DNA from 4 places in the Microbispora sp. H10830 genome. Region 1 is predicted to be linked to each of the others. Evidence: riboswitches for the same ligand, from Rfam matches in the RefSeq annotation. Region 1 holds a riboswitch; each other region holds the start of a gene.

What was found. A riboswitch is a leader RNA that binds a small molecule or an ion and turns the genes downstream of it on or off. The one in region 1 is predicted to bind cobalamin.
Region 2: linked by a shared signal. The riboswitch ahead of HHX35_RS22850 (CbtB domain-containing protein) and the one ahead of HHX35_RS13665 (ribonucleoside-diphosphate reductase subunit alpha) in region 1 are both predicted to bind cobalamin.
Region 3: linked by a shared signal. The riboswitch ahead of cobN (cobaltochelatase subunit CobN) and the one ahead of HHX35_RS13665 (ribonucleoside-diphosphate reductase subunit alpha) in region 1 are both predicted to bind cobalamin.
Region 4: linked by a shared signal. The riboswitch ahead of HHX35_RS22910 (cobyric acid synthase) and the one ahead of HHX35_RS13665 (ribonucleoside-diphosphate reductase subunit alpha) in region 1 are both predicted to bind cobalamin.

Annotation. Positions count from the first base shown of each region.
Region 1 covers NZ_JABBWX010000004.1:275,532-280,609, reverse strand. Annotated here, with positions in the region: gene glmS (glutamine--fructose-6-phosphate transaminase (isomerizing)) at 1-15, shown strand, start outside; gene HHX35_RS13680 (hypothetical protein) at 116-385, shown strand; gene HHX35_RS13675 (hypothetical protein) at 451-1,074, opposite strand; gene HHX35_RS13670 (tripartite tricarboxylate transporter substrate binding protein) at 1,399-2,337, shown strand; cobalamin riboswitch at 2,383-2,613, shown strand; gene HHX35_RS13665 (ribonucleoside-diphosphate reductase subunit alpha) at 2,749-5,078, shown strand, end outside.
Region 2 covers NZ_JABBWX010000009.1:75,211-80,288, reverse strand. Annotated here, with positions in the region: gene HHX35_RS22870 (cobalt-precorrin-6A reductase) at 1-1, opposite strand, end outside; gene cobM (precorrin-4 C(11)-methyltransferase) at 1-741, opposite strand, end outside; gene cbiE (precorrin-6y C5,15-methyltransferase (decarboxylating) subunit CbiE) at 741-1,958, opposite strand; gene cobF (precorrin-6A synthase (deacetylating)) at 1,955-2,713, opposite strand; cobalamin riboswitch at 2,738-2,942, shown strand; gene HHX35_RS22850 (CbtB domain-containing protein) at 2,973-3,185, shown strand; gene HHX35_RS22845 (CbtA family protein) at 3,205-3,951, shown strand; gene HHX35_RS22840 (NAD-dependent protein deacetylase) at 3,959-4,762, opposite strand; gene HHX35_RS22835 (YceI family protein) at 4,835-5,078, opposite strand, start outside.
Region 3 covers NZ_JABBWX010000009.1:82,202-87,279, forward strand. Annotated here, with positions in the region: gene HHX35_RS22875 (precorrin-2 C(20)-methyltransferase) at 1-323, opposite strand, end outside; gene HHX35_RS22880 (precorrin-8X methylmutase) at 330-956, opposite strand; gene cobG (precorrin-3B synthase) at 973-2,112, opposite strand; cobalamin riboswitch at 2,185-2,307, shown strand; gene cobN (cobaltochelatase subunit CobN) at 2,361-5,078, shown strand, end outside.
Region 4 covers NZ_JABBWX010000009.1:92,244-97,321, forward strand. Annotated here, with positions in the region: gene HHX35_RS22905 (histidine phosphatase family protein) at 1-395, opposite strand, end outside; gene HHX35_RS22910 (cobyric acid synthase) at 389-1,909, opposite strand; cobalamin riboswitch at 1,962-2,085, opposite strand; gene HHX35_RS22915 (serine/threonine-protein kinase) at 2,148-3,626, opposite strand; gene HHX35_RS22920 (FtsX-like permease family protein) at 3,758-5,078, shown strand, end outside.

The DNA of each region.
Region 1 (5,078 bases):
GTGACGGTCGAGTAGCCCCTCCGCTCCCCGTCCGGCTCGCGCCGGGGACGCGAGCCGGACGGTCCGGGGTTCGGCGCAATGCCGCGCGGCCCGGCGCCGATGTACGGGTATGCATGTGACCTACTTCGTGATGGCGCTGCCCGTCGTCGCCGCACTCGTGTTCACCCTGGTGCGGGCCGCACGCCGGAGCCGTGAGCAGTTCGGGCGCGTACGGCAGATCGCCCGGCAGCAGTTGCCCGAGTCGGCGCCGCAGCGGACCGAGCTGGAGGAGCTGGTGAACCTTCTCCAGGCGCGTCTCAATCGGACGCAGTGGGCCCAGTTGCTCCTTGGCGCGGTGATCGGATACGCCGTCCAACTCGTGGGCGACGCCCTGCTCGGCAAGTGAGGGGAAGGAGGGCCGGCGGAGTCCGGCGCGGCCCGCGGAACCCGCCCGAAAGCGGGACGACGCCCTCAGTCGAACCAGACGACCAGACGCACGCCTTCGGGCCCGAACCGCTGCGCCAGTGCCCGCATCACCGCGAAGACGTGCTCCCACCCGGTGCCCGGTCCCAGCACGTCCAGTCGCGTCACCGGGCCGTACTCGAGGGTCTGTCCGGAGATCTCCCAGCGGCCCGCGGGGGCCCCGACGGGCGAGGTGCCCAAGGGTGGCATGCCGTACCGCTCGACGACCTCATCGGGCCACCGGTCGTCGATCCGATACCGCGTGATCGAGTAGCCGCCTTCCGAGTGCACATCGAGCACTCCTCGGGCGGCGGGGCGGACGGTCATGTCCAGATCACGAAGCTCCGCCCATGAGACCCACGTGCTGCCATGAATGGCGGCATCCAACCGCGCGCAGTTCTCATAGTGGGTACGGACGGGTCCCGAAACGTCGGCCGGCAGGCCACGGCCGGCCGCGACAGGGGCCCAGTCAAGCCGGTTGCGAATGCCGAAGAGGCAACCGAGCGACGCGTAGTCATTGACGCCATAGAGCGGGTAAAGAGGCAGGGAAACGCTCCACGCGTCTCCCTCGTACCAGTCCTCGTCGGCGTGCGGGTGACGCATCTCTATGAATCCGTAGATGTCGGTGCCCATCCGGACAGGCTAGGGGTGTGGGCGCGAGGCGCGGGCTTTTCTGTGGGCTGTTTTTTCCTCGCGCAATCAACTGTGCGCTTTTCATATCCCCGGAACCAGGCAATTCGGCGGCAGCATGTTGCCCGGGGATTGCAGCTTCCTGCCACCGCCCTCCCGCATGTCCACGTCCTCTGGCAGCAAGCGGCACGGCCCTCGTGCTCCCGCAGGCCAGCGCCGCGGCCCGCCTACCGATCACCGCAGCCGTAACGTCCGTTATATGGTGACATGGTGTAGTTACTCATATTCTGTGCGTGTAAGGGGCTCTTCGGGTAGGAGGGTGCCGACATGCGACGCCGTACGGTCCTCGCGCTGGGGGCCCTGGCCCTCGCGGGCGCGTGCGGCGTCCAGGCGCCGCCACATCGCAGGGAGCTCTCACTGGCCGTCCCGGGTCCGCCCGGAGGATGCGGGGACGGCGTCGCCGCCGGGTTCAAGTCGCTCGTCGAGGGGCGTGGCTGGGTCCGGGCCGTACGGATCAGGCGGGAGGCCGGCGACGGCGGGACGGCTCTCGCCCGGACGGGCGGGCCGCGGACCGACCTGGTGATCGCCGATTCCGCACTGCTGGCCGCCTGCGCGCTGGCCCGTGACCCCCTCCTGGTCGCCAGGGCCGTCCCGCTCGCGCGGCTGACGGGGGAGTGGGAGGTGCTGGTCGCCTCGCCCGACTCGGGTTACCGCACGTTCGAGCAGTTCGCCGCCGCGCTGCTGCGCGACCCTGGAGGGCTCAGGGTCGCGGGCGGCGCCGACCGCGGCCCGGAGCACCTGCTGCTCGGCATGACCGCGCAGGGCCTGGGAGCCGACCCACGCCTGCTCGACTACGTCGCGTTCGGCAGCAGGGCGCAGGCCGTCGCCGCGGTCCTCGACGGGCGGCTCGCGCTCGGGTTCGGCAGCAGGCGCGAGGTCGCCCCTTACCTGCGCGCAGGACGGCTGCGGCCGCTCGCGGTCTCCTCCGCCGAGCGGCTGCCCGGGGTGGACGCGCCGACGCTGTCGGAGTCAGGCGTACGGGTCGTGTACGCCGACTGGACGGGGCTGATCGCCCCGCGCGGCACGCCCGGGCGGGACGCCCTGCTCGACCTGTGCCGGGCCGTCACCGGCACTCCCGGCTGGCGAAGCCTGTGCGACCGCAACGACTGGACGCCGATGTGGCTCGACGGCGACGACTTCAGCCAATGGCTCGTCGGCGAGGCGCGCCGTACGGCCCTGCTCCTCAATGATCTCGGACTCCGCTGAAAAACACAACTTGTAGGGGTGCTTGCGAGAAGGGCCACAAGATGTAGGATCCATCGCGTTGCTGGTTCACCCCAGGTGAGGCAAGAGGGAACCCGGTGCGAATCCGGGACTGCCCCGCAGCGGTGAGCGGGAACGACCGCCGTCACACAGCACCGTGCTGTGTTCCAAGCACTGGGCGTGAGCGCGCCCGGGAAGCGACGGCCAGTAGGACCGGCGGGCGCGAGCCCGTCCGGACGCCCGCGAGTCCGAAGACCTGCCAGTGACGCGCGCGCATCGGCGCGCGCCCCGCGCCGGGCCCCGAGGGCGGGCTCGCCGCAACGTCACGGCACGGTTCCCTCTCGTGCGCGTGCGCCGCGGCATGCCTCCCCTCAGGTCCGGCCGGGACACGGAACGACGAGGAGAGGGCATCTGATGACCATCACCGACCCGGCCTCCGCGTCCGCGGACCCCGCTTCACGTGAGCGCGGCGGGCCGCGGGCTCCGGCGGGAGACCGTGGACCCGACGCCCCGCGCGGCTCCGTCCCCGCCGCCGGCGCCGTACGGCAGGCCGAGGCCCGCGCGGACGGCGCGCGGGACGCGGCGGCCGTCCGGCAGGCGATCGAGGAGGCGGCGGCCGGGGTCATCGCCGACCCGGAGAACTCACGCCGGGCGGCCCGGCTGCTGAGCGGGCTGATCGCGGAGGAGACGGCGGCCGAGGGGGTGCGCACCTTCTCGGAGTCGGTCGCCGCCGCCCACGCCGCCGGGCTGCTGGGCGACGCCGTCGCCGCGTTCGTGGCCGGCGAGGCCGAGGCGCTCGACGCGCTGATCGACCCGGCGGCCGACGACCGGTTCGAGTACTTCGGGCTGCGCACGGTCTACGACCGCTACCTGCTGCGCCACCCGGTCACCCGGCGCGTGCTCGAACGCCCGCAGCACTTCCTGCTGCGCGTCGCCTGCGGCCTGTCGGCCACGGTGGCCGAGGCGGCCGAGCTGTACGGCCTGATGTCCACACTGGCCTATCTGCCCAGCTCCCCGACGCTGTTCAACTCGGGCGCGCGCCGGCCGCAGCTGTCGTCGTGCTTCCTGCTCGACTCGCCCCGCGACGAGCTGGAGAGCATCTACGAGCGGTACGGCCAGGTGGCGCGGCTGTCGAAGTACTCCGGCGGCATCGGCATCGCCTGGACGCGGGTGCGCTCGCGCGGCTCGCTGATCCGGGGCACCAACGGCCTGTCCAACGGCATCGTCCCCTGGCTGCGCACGCTCGACGCGTCGGTGGCGGCCGTCAACCAGGGTGGCAGGCGCAAGGGCGCGGCCTGCGTCTACCTGGAGACCTGGCACGCCGACATCGAGGAGTTCCTGGAGCTTCGCGACAACACGGGCGAGGAGTCGCGCCGCACGCACAACCTCAACCTGGCCAACTGGGTGCCCGACGAGTTCATGCGCCGCGTCGAGGCGGACGGCACGTGGTCGCTGTTCGACCCCAAGGAGGCCCCCGAGCTGACCGACCTGTGGGGCGAGGCGTTCGACGCCCGCTATCGCGAACTGGAGGCCGCCGGGCGATACGTCCGGCAGGTGCCGGCCCGCGCCCTGTACGCCCGGATGATGCGCACCCTCGCCCAGACCGGCAACGGCTGGATGACGTTCAAGGACGCCGCCAACCGGGCCTCCAACCAGACCGCGCGGCCCGGCAACGTCATCCACCTGTCCAACCTGTGCACCGAGATCCTGGAGGTCACCAGCGACGGCGAGACCGCCGTGTGCAACCTCGGCTCGGTCAACCTCGCCGCGCACCTGACCCCCGAGGGCGACGCCGTCGACTTCGGCGGGCTGCGCGCCACCGTCCGCACCGCCGTACGGTTCCTGGACCGGACGATCGACCTCGGCTTCTACCCGACGCCCGAGGCGGAGGCGGCGAACCGGAAGTGGCGGCCCGTGGGGCTCGGCGTCATGGGCCTCGCCGACGTGTTCTTCGCGCTGCGCCTGCCGTTCGACTCGCCGGAGGCGCTGGCGCTGTCGACCCGCATCGCCGAGGAGATCGCGCTCGCGGCGTACGGCACCTCGGCCGACCTGGCCGCCGAACGCGGGCGCCACCCCGCCTACGAGGAGACGCGGGCCGCGGACGGCGTCCTGCACCTCGACCACTACCCGTGCGCCCCGGCGCATCCCGAGGAGTGGGCCGCGCTGCGGGACAGGATCGCGCAGACCGGGCTGCGCAACTCCCTGCTCGTGGCGATCGCGCCGACGGCCACGATCGCCTCGATCGCGGGCTGCTACGAGTGCGTCGAGCCGCAGGTGTCCAACGTGTTCAAGCGTGAGACGCTGTCGGGGGAGTTCCTCCAGGTCAACCGGTATCTCGTGCGGGACCTTCAGGCTCTCGGCCTGTGGACCAAGCCGATGCGCGACGCGATCAAGCTCAACGACGGCTCGATCCAGGACATCTCCGCCGTCCCGGACGAGCTCAAGACGCTCTACCGCACCGCCTGGGAGCTGCCGCAGAAGGCGCTCGTCGACCTGGCCGCCGCGCGGCAGCCGTACGTCGACCAGTCGCAGTCGCTCAACCTCTTCATGGCCGCCCCCACCATCGGCAAGCTCTCCTCGATGTACGCCTACGCCTGGCGGTCGGGCCTGAAGACCACCTACTACCTGCGCTCCCGCCCGGCGACGCGGATCGCCCAGGCGACCGTCCCCGCGGTCGCTCCGGTCGTGCCCGATGAAGGGGCCGTCGCCTGCTCCCTTGAGAATCCCGAGATCTGCGAGGCATG
Region 2 (5,078 bases), on a different contig from region 1:
CGCCCGGTCTCGCTCGGCCGAGTAGAGGTGGCTGTCGGGGAACTCGTGCGCCGCCAGCGCCCGGCCCACCACGATGACGGCGGTACGCTTGATCCCCTCCGCGACCACCCGGTCGGCGATGTCGTCCAGGGTGCCCCTGACGATCTCCTCGTCGTCCCGGCTGGCCCGTGCGACGACCGCCACCGGGCAGTCCGCCCCGTACGCGGGCAGCAGCTCGGCCACGACGGCGCCGATCCGCTGGACGGCCAGGTGCAGCACCATCGTGGCGCGGCTGGCCGACAGCGTCGCGAGGTCCTCGCCGGTCGGCATCGGGGTGGCGCGCGCCGACGTCCTGGTCAGGATGATGGTCTGGCTCACCTCGGGCACCGTGAGCTCCCGCCCCAGCGCCGCGGCGGCGGCCGCGAAGGCGGGCACACCGGGGATCACCTCGTACGGCACACCGTGCGCGTCGAGCCTGCGCATCTGCTCGGCGACCGCGCTGAACAGCGAGGGATCGCCCGAGTGCAGCCGCGCCACGTCGAGCCCGGCGGCGTGCGCCGCCGTCATCTCGGCGACGATCTCATCCAGGGTGAGGTTGGCGGTGTCGACGAGCCGCGCGCCGGGCGGGCAGTCGGCGAGCAGGTCGCGTGGCACGAGCGACCCCGCGTACAGGCAGACCGGGGCCGCCTGCAGGGCCCGCAGCCCGCGCACCGTGATGAGGTCGGCCGCCCCGGGCCCCGCGCCGATGAATCGAACCGTCACTACTCGCGCTCCTTCCGCGCCGTCCAAATGGTCACCGGCATCAGGGGACGCCACCCGGTGAAGCCGCCCACCGGCGAGGCGCGCTGCACCGACAACCGCACGAGGTCACCGCCGAGCCGCGCGTGCCACGCGGCGAGAACCGCCTCCGACTCCACGGTGACCGCGTTGGCAACCAGCCTTCCGCCCGCGGCGAGGGCGGCCCAGCAGGTCTCGACCACGCCGGTCCCCGTCACACCGCCACCCACGAAGACGGCCGCCGGGGCCGGCAGCCCGTGGAGCGCGTCCGGCGCGGAACCGGTGACGACCCGCAGGCGCGGCACGCCCAGCGCGTCCGCGTTGCGCCTGACGCGGTCCGCCCGTACGGGGTCGCGCTCGACGGCGACGCCCCGGCACGAGGGGTGGACCCGCAGCCACTCGATGGCCACGCTTCCCGAACCCGCCCCCACGTCCCACAGCAACTCGCCCGGCAGGGGCGCCAGCTTGGCCAGGGTGACCGCGCGCACCTCCTGCTTGGTCAGCTGCCCGTCCGACTCGTACGCGTCGTCCGGAAGCCCGCAGGCCCACCCCAGTGGCTCGGCGTCCGGGACGTCGGCACAGGTCACCGCCACGATGTTCAGGGCCGGCATCGGCTCGGCGCCCGGCCAGCCGGCGGCCGTGCCGTCACGGCGCGATTCGGTCGCCGCGCCGAGATCGCCGAGGACGGTGACGCGGCTCGCCCCGTATCCCCGCTCGGTCAGCAAGCCGGCGACCTGCGCGGGTGTGCCCGCGTCCGCGCTGAGGACGAGGACGCGACGGCCCGGCGCGAGCGCGGCGGTCAGCGCGGCGAGCGGACGCCCGACCAGGCTGACGGTCTCGACGCCCTCGGCGGGCCAGCCGAGCCGCGCACAGGCCAGCGTCACCGACGACACGTGCGGCACCACGCGCAGCCGCTCGGGTCCGAGCAGCCGGGCCAGCGTCGCACCGACCCCGAAGAACATGGGATCGCCGCTCGCCAGCACCACGACCGCGCGTTCCGCGTGCGTGTCGAGCAGCCCTGGCAACCCCGTGACCAGCGGCGACGGGTACGGCACCCGCTCGGGGGCCACCGACGCGGGCAGCAGCGCGAGCTGCCTGGCCGACCCGACCGCGACGTCCGCGGCGATCAGCTCGGCGCGCGCCGCGTCGGTGAGACCGGCCCAGCCGTCCGCGCCGATCCCGACGACCGACACCGGTCTCATCGAGCGGGCTTCCTGAGCAGGTAGGTGTCCATGACCCAGCCGTGCGCCTCGCGCGCCTCCGCCCTGAGCCGCCGGATCTCGCCGGCGACCTCGCGCACCGGCCCGGCGAGGAGGATCTCGTCCTCGGTCCCGACGTAAGCGCCCCAGTAGACGTCCGCGCCGGCGGCCTCCGGCAGGTCGGCGAACGCGCATCCCGCGTCCAGCATCACCACGATGTCGTCGGCGGCCTCGACGTCGGCGGGCAGCCGGCGGCCGGTCGTGATGTGCAGCGGCTTGGCGACCCTGGTCAGGCTGACACGGTGCCGCGCGGCCAGCGCCGACACGCTGCTGATCCCCGGGATCACCTCGTAGTCGAACGGCTCCCCGCCCCTGGCCAGGACGTCCTCGACGATGGCGATCGTGCTGTCGTACAGGGCGGGGTCGCCCCAGACGAGGAACGCGCCGACGCCGTCCTCGGGCACCTCCTCGGCGATGAGCCGCGCGTAGACGTCGGCCCGCCGGGCCCGCCAGCCGGCCACCGCCTCCACGTAGGCGCCGCTCGTACGGTCACGTTCCGGGTCGCGTGCCTCCACCGTCCGGTACGGCTCCCGCGCGTGGGCCGCGATCAGCTCGCGCCGCAGCCGCACCAGGCCGTCCTTCTCTGCGCCCTTGTCGAGCAGGAAGAACACGTCCGCCGACGCGATCGCCGCGGCGGCCTGGAAGGTGAGGTGGGCTGGGTCCCCGGCGCCGATGCCGATGATGAGGACGCGCTTCATAGGTCACGAGTATGGACCACGGCTTGACGTACTTATGCAGACGGTGCACGCTCTAGAGGACAAATCAAGACAGAGGCGACGGTGCGCAGGAACCTGGTGCGAATCCAGGACGGTCCCGCCACTGTGACCGGGGAGTGTCCCCATTTATGACCACGGCCGAGACGGCTGGAAGGTCGGGCGACACGATGAACCGGGAGTCAGGACACTGACCCGTTGTCCTCCATCACCGGGGCGAGCGACCCCGTGAGGAGAAATTCACATGGCTCAGCCGGCCGTTCCCGTATCCCGGCCCCTGCCGGTCACCATCCCCGTACGCGAGATCCTGCCTTGGGCGATCTTCGCCGCCGTGGTCGGGCTCATCCTGGTCTACTTCGTCGGCGCGGAGCAGGGCGCCACCCACCTCATCAGCGGGCACACCGTGCACGAGTTCGTGCACGACGGCCGCCACCTCCTCGGCTTCCCCTGCCACTGAGGCCCGCCGGATGCCCACCATGCGCTCCCTGTTGGTGCGCGGCATGCTCGTCGGCCTCGCGGCCGCGCTGCTCGCGTACGTCGTGGCCTGGTTCGCCGGCGAACCACAGGTCGCCGCGGCCATCTCCATCGAGGAGACCAAGGCCGCCGCTGCCGGGGAGGCAGCCGAGCCCGAACTCGTCAGCCGGACCGTCCAGGAGACCATCGGCCTGTTGACCGCCCTGCTCGTCTACGGCGCCGCGCTCGGCGGCTTCTTCTCCATCGCGTACGCCTTCGCCCACGGCCGCCTCGGCGCCCTCGGCGCCCGCGCCACGGCCCTCGTCGTCGCGACCGCCGGATTCGTCGTCGTGTACGTGACCCCCATCCTGAAGTACCCGCCCAATCCCCCGGCCGTCGGCAACCCCGACACCATCGGCCGCCGGACCGCGCTGTACTTCACGATGATCCTGATCGCGCTGCTGGCCGTCGCGGTCGCGACGTACGCGGGCCGCGCCCTGTCACCCCGGTTGGGCGGCTGGAACGCGACCCTCGCGGGCTTCGTCGTCTACGCCGTCCTCGTAGGCGTCTCGTACGCCCTGCTGCCCCGGGTCAACGAGGTTTCCGGCGACTTCCCCGCCGACACCCTCTGGTGGTTCAGGGTGTCGTCGTTCGGCGTGCAGTTCGTCCTGTGGGCCGCCATCGGGCTGCTGTTCGGCGGCCTCACCGAGCGTTCCCTGCGCCAGGGTGTCCGCACCGAGGCGCGACCGCGTCCGGCCGGAACGGCATGACTCCCCGCTAACGGAGGGTCTCCAGGAGAGAGGTGAGGGCCGGTCCGAGCGGGACGTCGAAGGTCATCAGCGCCTCGCCGTCACCCCGGGTCGGCCCCTGGTTGATGATCGCGACGGGGATCGAGCGGGCGGCGGCGCGCCGGACGAACCGGTATCCGGACATGACGGTCAGCGAGGATCCCAGGACAAGCAGCAGACCGGCCCGCTCGGTCAGCGCGTAGCACTCCTCGACCCGAGACGGCGGCACGTTCTCGCCGAAGAACACCACGTCGGGCTTGAGCACACCGCCGCAGCTCTCGCAGTCCACCGTGCGGAACGTCTCGATCTCGTCCGCGGCCAGGACGGCGTCGCCGTCCGGGTTGATCATCGCCGAGCGGGCCCGCCAGCCGGAGTTGGCCGCGCGCAGGCGCCGGTCCAGCGCGTGCCGCGAGGTGCGATGGCCGCAGGCCAGGCAGCGCACCCGATGCAGGCTGCCGTGCAGTTCGACGACCTCGCGCGCGCCCGCCGCCTGGTGCAGGCCGTCCACGTTCTGGGTGATGATCCCGGCGACCAGGCCACGGCGCTGCAGTTCGGCGACCGCGCGATGCCCGGCGTTGGGAGCGGCGTCCACGATGTGACGCCATCCCAAGTGGCTGCGCGCCCAGTAGCGCCTGCGAGCGGCGGCGCTGCTCACGAAGGTCTGGTAGGTCATCGGCTCGGCCCTGCGCCTGCGACCGGTCTCCCCTCGGTAGTCCGGGATCCCGGACTCGGTCGACAGGCCGGCCCCGCTCAGGACCACCACCTCGCCGTCGGTCACGAGATCGGCCAGCATGCCCCACCGCTCGGCAATCGCCGCGTCGCGCACCACAGTCACGCATCCATGGTGCACGAAGCATCACACATGTCAGCCCCGCCCCTCCCCCAGCCGCACGTCGAAGATGACCTCGACCTCGTCACGCAGCTTGAGCGCCCCGAAGAACGCGGAGTAGGGGCGGATGCCCCACTCGGACTGCACCACGGTCGCCCGGCCACGGGCCCGCCCGTCCGCCAGCGCGCCCTCCACCGTGACCGGCCGCGTGACGCCCACGATCGTCAGGTCGCCCTCGACGCGGAACGCCTCGGGATCGCCCTCGACACGGGTCGACCGG
Region 3 (5,078 bases), on a different contig from region 1:
TCGCCCTCGCACAGGACGACGACGTCGCGCCCGGCGTCCAGGTGGGCGGCCAGCCGGGCCGCGCAGTCGGCGTAGAAGTCGTCGAGCGCGCCCTGGTAGCCGCCGGGGTGGTCGGTCGTCTCGGTCGTCAGGGGATACTGGAGCAGCTCCTCCACCTGACCGTCGCGCATGTGGTGGGCGGCGATCGAGCGCGCGATGCTGCGGCCGTGCCGGGCGGCGTGGTAGGCGATCACGTCGGCCGCGCCGATCAGGCGGGCGGCCTTCACCGTCATCAGTTCGGGGTCGCCGGGGCCGAGGCCGACGCCGTAGAGGGTACCTGTCACGTCACGTCACTCCTGCTCGCTGGCGATGGCGTTGATCGCCGCCGCCGTCATGGCACTGCCGCCCCGGCGGCCGTGGACAACCAGAAACTCCAGGCCGGACGCCGCGAGGGCGCGCTTGGACTCGGCCGCGCCGATGAAGCCGACCGGAACGCCCAGCACGGCGGCGGGCCGTCCCGCGCCCTCCGCGACCAGTTCGAGCAGCCGGAACAGCGCGGTCGGGGCGTTGCCGACGGCCACGACCGCGCCGTCGAGACGGTCGAGCCACAGGTCGAGGGCGGCCGCGCTGCGCGTGGTGCCGAGCCGCTCGGCGAGGGCGGGCACACGGGGGTCGCCGAGTGTGCAGACGATCTCGTTGGCGGCCGGCAGGCGTTTCCTGGTGACGCCGGAGGCGACCATCTGCGCGTCGCACAGCACGGGCGCGCCCGCCAGCAGCGCGGCGCGCGCCTTCGCTACCACGCCGGGGGAGTAGCCGAGGTCGGCGACCAGGTCGGTCATGCCGCAGGCGTGGATCATGCGGACCGCGACCCTGGCCACGTCGTCGGGCAGGCCCGTCAGGTCGGCCTCGGCCCTGATGGTCGCGAACGACCGCCGGTAGATCTCCGCTCCGTCGCGGACGTAGTCGTGCTCGGGCACGGACACCCCTGTTCGTTCAGTGACTCACGCGGTAGCCGCCGGGCGTGGCGACCACGTCGGTGACCCGCCCGCGCGGACGCCCGCAGCGGCGCTCGCACCCGGCCCAGTGCATGGCCCCACCCCGCAGGGCGGGCGTGCCGGACTCCGCCCAGCGCAGGGCGTCGGCCTGGACGTCGGCCAGGGCCTTCGCGCAGCCGGGCCGCCCGGTGCAGGCCGACAGTCTGGCGTACGGAGAGGCGGGATCGGTCACCAGCCCCGCTCCGGTGAGCGCGGCGGTCACCGGCCCGGCCGCCTCGGGGACCAGATCGGGCAGCACGACGGTACGCCACGGCGTCAGCCGCACCTCGGCGGGGGGCAGGTCGGCGAGCAGGCCCGCCTGCGCGGTGGTGAGCCTGCCGAGCGGCACGATCACGTCGACCGCGACCCGCCCGTCCACCTGCGGAGACACCCCGCCCTTACGCGGCTCGGCAGCCGCCACGGCCACGGGCGCGGCACCGGGAAGGCGGGCGGCGATCGTCGCGGGGCCGTCGGGGAGCTCGGCCACGCGCCAGGCGTCCCCGCGTATCGACTGGAACGCCTCCGCGGCGGCGAGAGCGACCGCGACGGCGGCGTCGGCGGTCACCGAGCTGACCGGTTCGCCCGCGAGCAGGAGCGTCAGATCCCCGCGGGCGTGCGCGGCGAGCGTCACGTCCGCGCCGAGCCCGAGGACGTCGCCGGTGCCGTCGTCGAGTGCGAACAGGAACCGGCCGGGCAGGCCGGCCAGCGCCGGACGCCCGCACAGGCCCGCGTCCAGCGCCGTCACCAGCGGCCGGACGTCGAGGACGCCCGTAGCCGACCGGCCGCTGAGGGGCGAGGCGACGATGTTGCGCACGCGTTCGTGGGTCGCCGACGGCAGCAGCCCGGCGGCGGCCATCCGCGCGGCGAACGCGGCCGGGTCCGCCAGCCCGCGCACCTGGACGTTGGCGCGTGACGTGAGCTCGATGATCCCGCTGCCCAGTTCCCCGGCGCAGGCCGCCAGCTCGCGCAGCGCGTCGATGGTCAGGGCGCCGCCGGGCACGCGGACGCGGGCCAGCGCCCCGTCCGCGGCGGCGTGCACCTGGAGCGCGCCGGGGCAGGCGTCCCGAGCCGCGCGTCCGGAAATGCCACCTATGACCACAAGCAGGATGCTAACGCCAGTTTTTCGATAGGGCCTCCGTCCCGTAGGGTCTGCGATGAACGATGGCAAGCGGAGGAAGCCGGTGTGAATCCGGCGCGGTCCCGCCACTGTGACCGGGGAGCGAACCCCACCACACGGCCACTGTCGGAAGACGGGAAGGCCGGGGTGAGCGTCGATCCGGGAGCCAGGAGACTCCTGCCGTCGTGCCGCCACGACCCGGGGCGAGGACCCCGAGGGAGGACTGTGCCATGCGCGCGGACGAGCCACTCATCGTGCTGTTGTCCACGTCGGACACCGATCTGCTGAGCGCGCGCGCCAGCGGGGCGGCGTTCCGCCTGGGGAACCCGTCCCGGCTCGCCGTGGACGACCTGCCCGTGCTGATCGAGGGGGCCGGCCTCGTGGTCGTCCGGCTGCTCGGCGGGCGGCGCGCCTGGGAGGACGGGCTGGACGCCCTGCTCGCGGGCCCGCGCCCGGTGGTCGTCCTCGGCGGCGAGCAGGCCCCGGACGCGGAGCTGATGGAGCTGTCCACGGTGAGCGGCGGTGTGAGCGGGGGCGTGTGCGCCGAGGCGCACGCCTATCTCGCGCACGGCGGCCCCGCCAACCTCGCCGAGCTGCACGCGTTCCTGTCGGACACGGTCCTGCTGACCGGTCGCGGCTTCGCGGCCCCGGCCGCCGCTCCGAACTGGGGCGTCCTCGAACGCGACTCCCGGCCGGGCGACGGCCCGGTGATCGGCGTGCTCTACTACCGGGCGCACCACATGGCGGGCAACACCGGCTTCGTCACCGCGCTGTGCGACGCGATCGAGGACGCGGGCGGCCGGGCGCTGCCGGTCTTCTGCTCCTCGCTGCGCACCGCCGAGCCCGAGCTGCTCGACGTGCTGCGCCGCGCGGACGCCCTCGTCGTGACCGTGCTCGCGGCGGGCGGCTCACGGCCCGCGACCGCGTCGGCGGGCGGGGACGACGCGGCCTGGGACGTCGGCGCGCTCGCCGGCCTCGACGTGCCGATCCTGCAGGGTCTGTGCCTGACGACCGGCCGCGCCGACTGGGAGGCCGACGACGACGGCCTGTCCCCGCTGGACGCCGCCTCGCAGGTCGCGATCCCCGAATTCGACGGGCGGATCATCACGGTGCCGTTCTCGTTCAAGGAGATCGACGACGACGGCCTGACCGTCTACGTCGCCGACCCCGAACGCGCGGCCCGGGTCGCGGGCATCGCCGTCCGGCACGGCCTGCTGCGTCACGTGCCCCCGCCGGACAAGAAGCTCGTCGTGATGCTGTCGGCGTACCCGACGAAGAACTCGCGGGTCGGCAACGCCGTCGGCCTGGACACCCCGGCCAGCACGGTCGGACTGCTGGCCCGCCTGGCCGAGGAGGGCTACGACCTCGGCGACGGGTTCCCCGGCCAGGCCGCGCAGGACGGCGACGCCCTGATCCACGCGCTCATCGCCGCGGGCGGCCAGGACCAGGACTGGCTCACCGAGGAGCAGCTCGCCGCCAACCCCGTGCGCATCCCCGCCGAGACCTACCGCGCCTGGTACGACACCCTGCCCGGCGACCTGCGCGCCGACGTGGAACGCCACTGGGGCGCCCCGCCCGGCGAGCTGTTCGTCCACGAGGGCGACATCGTGCTCGCGGCGCTGCGCAGCGGGAACGTCGTGGTGATGGTCCAGCCCCCACGCGGCTTCGGGGAGAACCCGATCGCGATCTACCACGACCCCGACCTGCCGCCCAGCCACCACTACCTGGCGGCCTACCGGTGGTTGTCGGCGGAATTCGGCGCGCATGCCATGGTCCACGTCGGCAAGCACGGCAATCTGGAGTGGCTGCCCGGCAAGTCGGCGGGCATGTCGGCCTCCTGCGGCACCGACGCGGCGATCGGCGACCTGCCGCTGGTCTATCCGTTCCTGGTGAACGACCCCGGCGAGGGCACCCAGGCCAAGCGCCGCGCGCACGCGGTTCTCGTGGACCACCTGGTGCCGCCGATGGCCCGGGCCGAGACGTACGGCGACATCGCCCGCCTGGAGCAGTTGCTCGACGAGCACGCGACGATCGCGGCGATGGACCCGGCGAAGCTGCCCGCGATCCGCGCCCAGATCTGGACCCTCATCCAGGCCGCCCGCCTCGACCACGACCTCGGCCTGTCCGAGCGCCCGCACGACGCGGAGTTCGACGAGTTCATCCTGCACGTGGACGGCTGGCTCTGCGAGGTCAAGGACGCGCAGATCCGCGACGGCCTGCACGTCCTCGGCGCGGCCCCGACCGGCGAGGCCCGCGTTAACCTCGTGCTGGCCATGCTGCGCGCCCGCCAGATGTGGGCCGGCCGCGAGACTCTGCCCGGCCTGCGCGAGGCCCTCGGCCTGACCGAGGACGGCAGCGCCGCGACCGGCGTCGTGGACCGCGTCGAGGCCGAGGCCCGCGCGCTCGTCACCGCCATGGAGGAACGCGGCTGGGATCCGGCCGCCGTCGCCGACGTCGCGGACGACCCGGCGGTCGCGCGGGTGCTGACGTTCGCGGCGACCGAGGTGGTGCCGCGGCTCGCGCGTACCACCGACGAACTCGACCACGTGCTGCACGCGCTCGCCGGTGGATATGTGCCCGCAGGGCCGTCCGGGTCGCCGTTGCGCGGGCTGATCAACGTGCTGCCGACCGGCCGCAACTTCTACTCCGTCGACCCGCGAGCCGTGCCGAGCCGCCTCGCCTGGGAGACCGGGCAGGCCATGGCGGACTCCCTGCTGGCCCGCTACCGCGCGGAGACCGGCGAGTGGCCGCGCTCGGTCGGGCTGTCGGTGTGGGGGACCAGCGCGATGCGCACCGCCGGTGACGACATCGCCGAGGTGCTCGCGCTGCTCGGCGTACGGCCCGTCTGGGACGAGGCGTCGCGGCGCGTCACCACGCTCGAACCGGTGCCGCTGGACCAGCTGGGCCGCCCGCGCGTTGATGTGACGGTGCGCATCAGCGGGTTCTTC
Region 4 (5,078 bases), on a different contig from region 1:
GCGACCACGCGGGCGGCGTCCACGTGCACCGACTCCAGCCACGCGGCCACCCGCGCGCCCAGCTCGGCGAGACTCTCCCCGCCGTGCGGGGCGGCGTCGGGGTCGGTCAGCCAGGCGCCGAGACCCTCGGGTTCGGTCTCCGCGATCTCCGCGAACGGCCGTCCCGCCCACGTGCCGTAATCGGCCTCGGCGAGCGCCCCGACCACGATCGGCTCCCGCCCTGACGCGGCCCGTGCGGTCGCGACAGCCGCGGGCCAGGGCGCGGCGAAGACCACCGCTTCATCGGGAAGGGTCAGCGTGGCGGCCCGCGCCAGCCCCGGCGGATCGGCGTCCTCGGGTGCCGGGAAACAGGCGCGCCGCGTGCCCGGCGTCCCCGCCTGGCGGATGATCAGCATGGGCCGGCCGCTCCGCTCGCACCGCTCTCACCGGGCGGCAGGGTCCGCAGGCCGGGCGTGGGCCCGCTCCCGATGAGCGAGACCAGTGCGCCGGTGTCGACGTTCCGCTCGACCAGGTCTCCGAGCGCGTCCAGCCGCGCCTCCCGCAGCCCCGCGAACGACAGCGACGGATCGCCCCGGAACTCCCGCCCCGCCGCCCGCGCCACCTCCCCGAGGAAGGCTCGCCGGAACCCGTCGTTCTCCAGCGCCCCGTGCCAGGTCGTGCCCCACACGTTTCCGACCCGGCACCCGTCGAGGAACGGTTCACCGCCGTCGCGGGTGACGACTCCGTGGTGGATCTCGTACGCGCGTACCGGGTGCCCGTAGCCCTCGCCGGCCGGTCGCCCGAGCGTCTTCTCCCTCGCGAACGCGACGTCGGCGGGGAGCAGCCCCAGGCCGGGCACCGTGCCCGCGCCGGACTCCACGTGGTCGGTGATGGTGCGGGCGAGCATCTGATACCCGCCGCAGATCCCGAGCACCGGGCCCGTCCTGCGGACGACGAGGTCGGCGATACCGGTGTCGCGCAGCCAGGCCAGATCGTGCACTGTGGCCCGCGAGCCCGGCAGAACGAGCAGGTCCGCGTCGGCGCAGGCGGCGGGTGAGGTGACGAAGTCGACCGTGACCCCCGGCTCGGCGGCCAGCGCGTCCACGTCGGTGAAGTTGGAGATGCGCGGATACCGCACGACGGCCACCCGCAACGCGCCGTCAGCCGCCGCGCTCCCCGTGTTCGCGGGCCGGTTGTCGAGCGACAGCGAGTCCTCGACATCCATCCACAGCCCGTCGAGCCACGGTACGACCCCGTAGACCCGGCGCCCGGTCAGCCCTTCGATCATGTCAAGCCCCGGCGCGAGCAGCTCCCGCGCGCCCCGGAACTTGTTCACGATGAATCCGGAAATATGCGCCTGGTCGACGGCGTCGAGCAGGGCGACCGTGCCGTACAGGTGCGCGAAGACGCCGCCGCGGTCGATGTCGCCCACGATGATCACAGGCAGCCCGACGGCTCTGGCCAGCCCCATGTTCGCGATGTCCCCCGCCCGGAGGTTGATCTCGGCCGGGGACCCCGCCCCCTCGCAGATCACCACGTCGAACTCGTCGGCCAGCCGCCGGTAGGACTCCACGGCGATCGCGCGCAGCTCGTCGCGGCGCGCGCCGTATTCCATCGCGTCCACGTCCGCGACCGGCCGTCCGCGGACGACGACCTGGCTGCGGCGGTCGCTGCCCGGCTTGAGCAGGATCGGGTTCATGTCGGCTGTCGGCTCCAGCCCGCAGGCGGCCGCCTGCACGGCCTGCGCCCGCCCGATCTCCGCGCCGTCGGCCGTGACGTAGGAGTTCAGTGACATGTTCTGCGCCTTGAACGGCGCGACCCGTACGCCGCGGCGGGCCAGCCACCGGCACAGCCCGGCCACCAGCACGCTCTTCCCGGCATCGGAGGTGGTGCCCGCGACAAGCAGGCCGCCGCCGGGCGCCACGTCCATGGGACGTCCCCCCTGGGGGTGTCCGCGCCCCCGGTAGAAGGTCCGACGGCCGGAGTATCCTGGCTCCCGGATCGGCGCTTCCCTCAGCCTTCCCGCCCATGCGGGGCAGTGGCGTGGGTGAAGGTCGCTCCCCGGTGACAGTGGCGGGACCGCGCCGGATTCACACCGGCTTCCTCCGCGTCCGTCGCTTGCGGTGGTCAACCTACACCTTCGTGCCGGATGTCCCGCAAGTGTGCCGCTATGTGCGTTTCAGTGTGGCGATCATGTAGAACGGCTCGTTCTTCGTCACGGTGTTCTCGCCGTGCCCGTTGTAGTCGAAGGTCATCGTCCCATTGTCGTGGACGGTGAGGTAGATCGTGCCGTTGCGCACGCAGTTGCCCCGCATCGACACCCGCTTCAGCCGTACGGTCGTCCCGCTGACCACCTGGAGTTCGGACCTGCCCACGCACCGGTAGTCGACGAACTGCTCGGTGACGGTGTCGCCGCCCTTCGGCACGGTCAGCACGAGCGTGTCGTACGCCCCGGGCTCGTAGTCCACCCTGCCGCGCCACACGCCCGCGAAGCGAGCCGTGAAGCGCAGGGGCACGCGCGCGGCGGGCGTCGGTGTCGGCGTCGGTGTCGGTGTCGGCGTGGGTGCCCGTGTGGGTGTTCCTGTGAGTGCCGTGGTGGGTGAGGGGGCCGGAGTGACGGCGGCAGCCGTGTGCCGTGCGTCACCGTCGGCGACGCCTTCGGACGGGAGCACGGACAGCAGCACGGCCCCCGTCGTCGCGGCCGCGAGCGTGACCGCCGCCCCCGCGAGCAGTCCACGGCGGCGGCCGGAGCCCCGCCGTGAGGGGATGGTGTCCGGTTCCGGATGAACGGGATGCCCCGCGGTGGTGAGCACGCCCGGGATGTCTCCGGTGGTCCCCTCCGGCACCGCGGCGAGCAGTCGCATCGTGATGTCGAGGATGCCCGGGCGCTCCGCGGGGTTCTTGCGCAGGGCCAGCGCGACGATGGAGCGCAACGGCTCTTCCAGGTCGCCGAGGTCGGGCTCCTTGGTGAGCACGCGGTTCAGCACGGCCGGAAGCGCGTCGTCGCCGAACGGCGGCCTGCCGGTGGCGGCGAACACCATCACGCCGCCCCACGCGAACACGTCCCAGGCGGGCGCGGGCGGCTCGCCGGCGATCTGCTCGGGCGCCATGTAGGCGGGCGTGCCGACGGTGCCACCGGTCGCCGTGGTCGCGCCGAGACGGCGGGCGACCCCGAAGTCGACGACCCTCGGACCGTCGGGCCCCAGCAGCACGTTGGCGGGTTTGAAGTCGCGGTGGACGATCCCGGCCTGGTGCACGGCGGCGAGTGCGGTCGCGGTCGCGACGGCCAGCCGGTGCAGGGCGGGCCCGGACCGCCGCCCCGCGTGCTGCAGCGTGGGGCCCTCCACGTACTCGCTCACGACGTAGGGCCGCGGGCCGTCCAGGTCGAAGTCGAGCACCCGAGCCACGCAGAACGGCGCGACCCGCCGCGCGGCGGCGATCTCCCGCGCGAAGCGGCGGCGGGCGTCCTCGTCCCCCGGCCGGCCCCCGTACGCCGGCTCGTGCAGCAGTTTGACCGCCACCGGCGCGCCCTCGGCCGTACGGCCGAGGTAGACCACCCCCTGGCCGCCCGCGCCGAGGCGGCCCTCCAGCCGATAGCCGCCGATCTCGGCCGGATCTCCCGTGAGCAACGGCCCCACCGCAGGCATGCAGCCCTCCTCGGCCCGTTTTCCCCTCACCTTAGATGAACGGAACGCTGGTGCTTCTCGATCATGCTTGTCATGATGCCGGGATGAACGTGGTGAGGCCCGGATGGTGAGGCCCGGATGCTGAGGCCCGGATGCTGAGAGTGGTGCGCGCGCGGCTGCCGCTGGTGGTCCGGCGCGCGCTGGCCGAGCCCCTGCTGCTGGCCTCCGCGTTCGGCTCCATCCTGCTCGCCACCACGGCGATCTCGGCTCTCCTGCTGTACGCGGGGTCGGCGACCCAGGCGGGTGTGCGGCGGGCCCTGGAGACGGCGCCGCTCGCCGCCACCGCCACCGTCGTCACCTCCTCGGTCACCGCCGGGGACTTCGCCGCGGCCGACCGGGCCGTCCGCGCGGGGATCGCCCACGCCCACGGTGAGGTGCCCATTCGGGTCACCGTGCGCGTCGAGTCCGCCTCCTACGCACTCAAGGGGCAGGATCGCGGCGATCAGCCCGTCCTGACCCGGTTCGCCGCGTACGAGGGGCTGGACCGCCAGGCGGACCTGGTGAGCGGACACTGGCCCGCCGAGACGAAGACGGCGATGGTGGAAGTGGCACTGTCCGAGCCGGCCGCGCGGGCGACGGGAGTCGCGGCCGGCGACCAGTTCACCGTCGTCGGACGCCTGGACGGAAAACCGGCCCGCGTGCGCGTCACCGGCGTCTTCCGGCTGCGCGACCCCGACGATCCGCGCTGGAAGGGGGAGGAACTGCTGCGCTACGGCACGCAAACCGGCGACTTCACCTCCCGCGGACCCCTGGTCGTGCCCACCGGCACCTTCCTCGACCGCTTCGCGACCGGCGTCTCGGCCCGCTGGCTCGCCGAACCCGACCTGCGCCGGCTTTCCCCCGACCGCCTGCGGCCGTTCTCGGCGTCGGTCGCCGGGACCTCGGCGGCCGTGCTCTCCGGCTGCCCCCGGTGCACGGTCACCGAGACGCTGTCCGGCACGCTGCTGCGGCTCGACCGCGGCGCCCTGGTCGCCCGCTCGACCATGCTGGTGCCGGTGCTCCAACTGCTGGTGCTGAGCGCGTACGCGCTGGCGCTGACCGCGCGGCTGCTCGCCGAGCACCGCCGGATGGAGACGGCCCTGCTGCGATCGAGGGGCGGCGGGTCGCCGCGGCTCGCCGCCATGGCGGCGGGGGAGGCGCTGCTGATCGCGCTGCCCTGCGCGCCCGCGGCGCCGTTCCTCGCGCCCGTCCTCCTGCGGCTGGTGAGCGCGTTCCCCTGGATCGAGGCGACCGGTGTGGAGCCGCCCCGGGCGCCTGACGGATCCACGTTCGCGGTCGCGGCGGCGGTCGCGCTCGCCTGCGCCGCCATGCTGGCGGCCCCGCCCCTGCTCGCCGCCCGCCGCACGTACGTCGAGGAGCAGGCGGCGCGCGGGCGCGCCGACCGGCCGGGCCTGGTCCAGCGGGCCGGGGCCG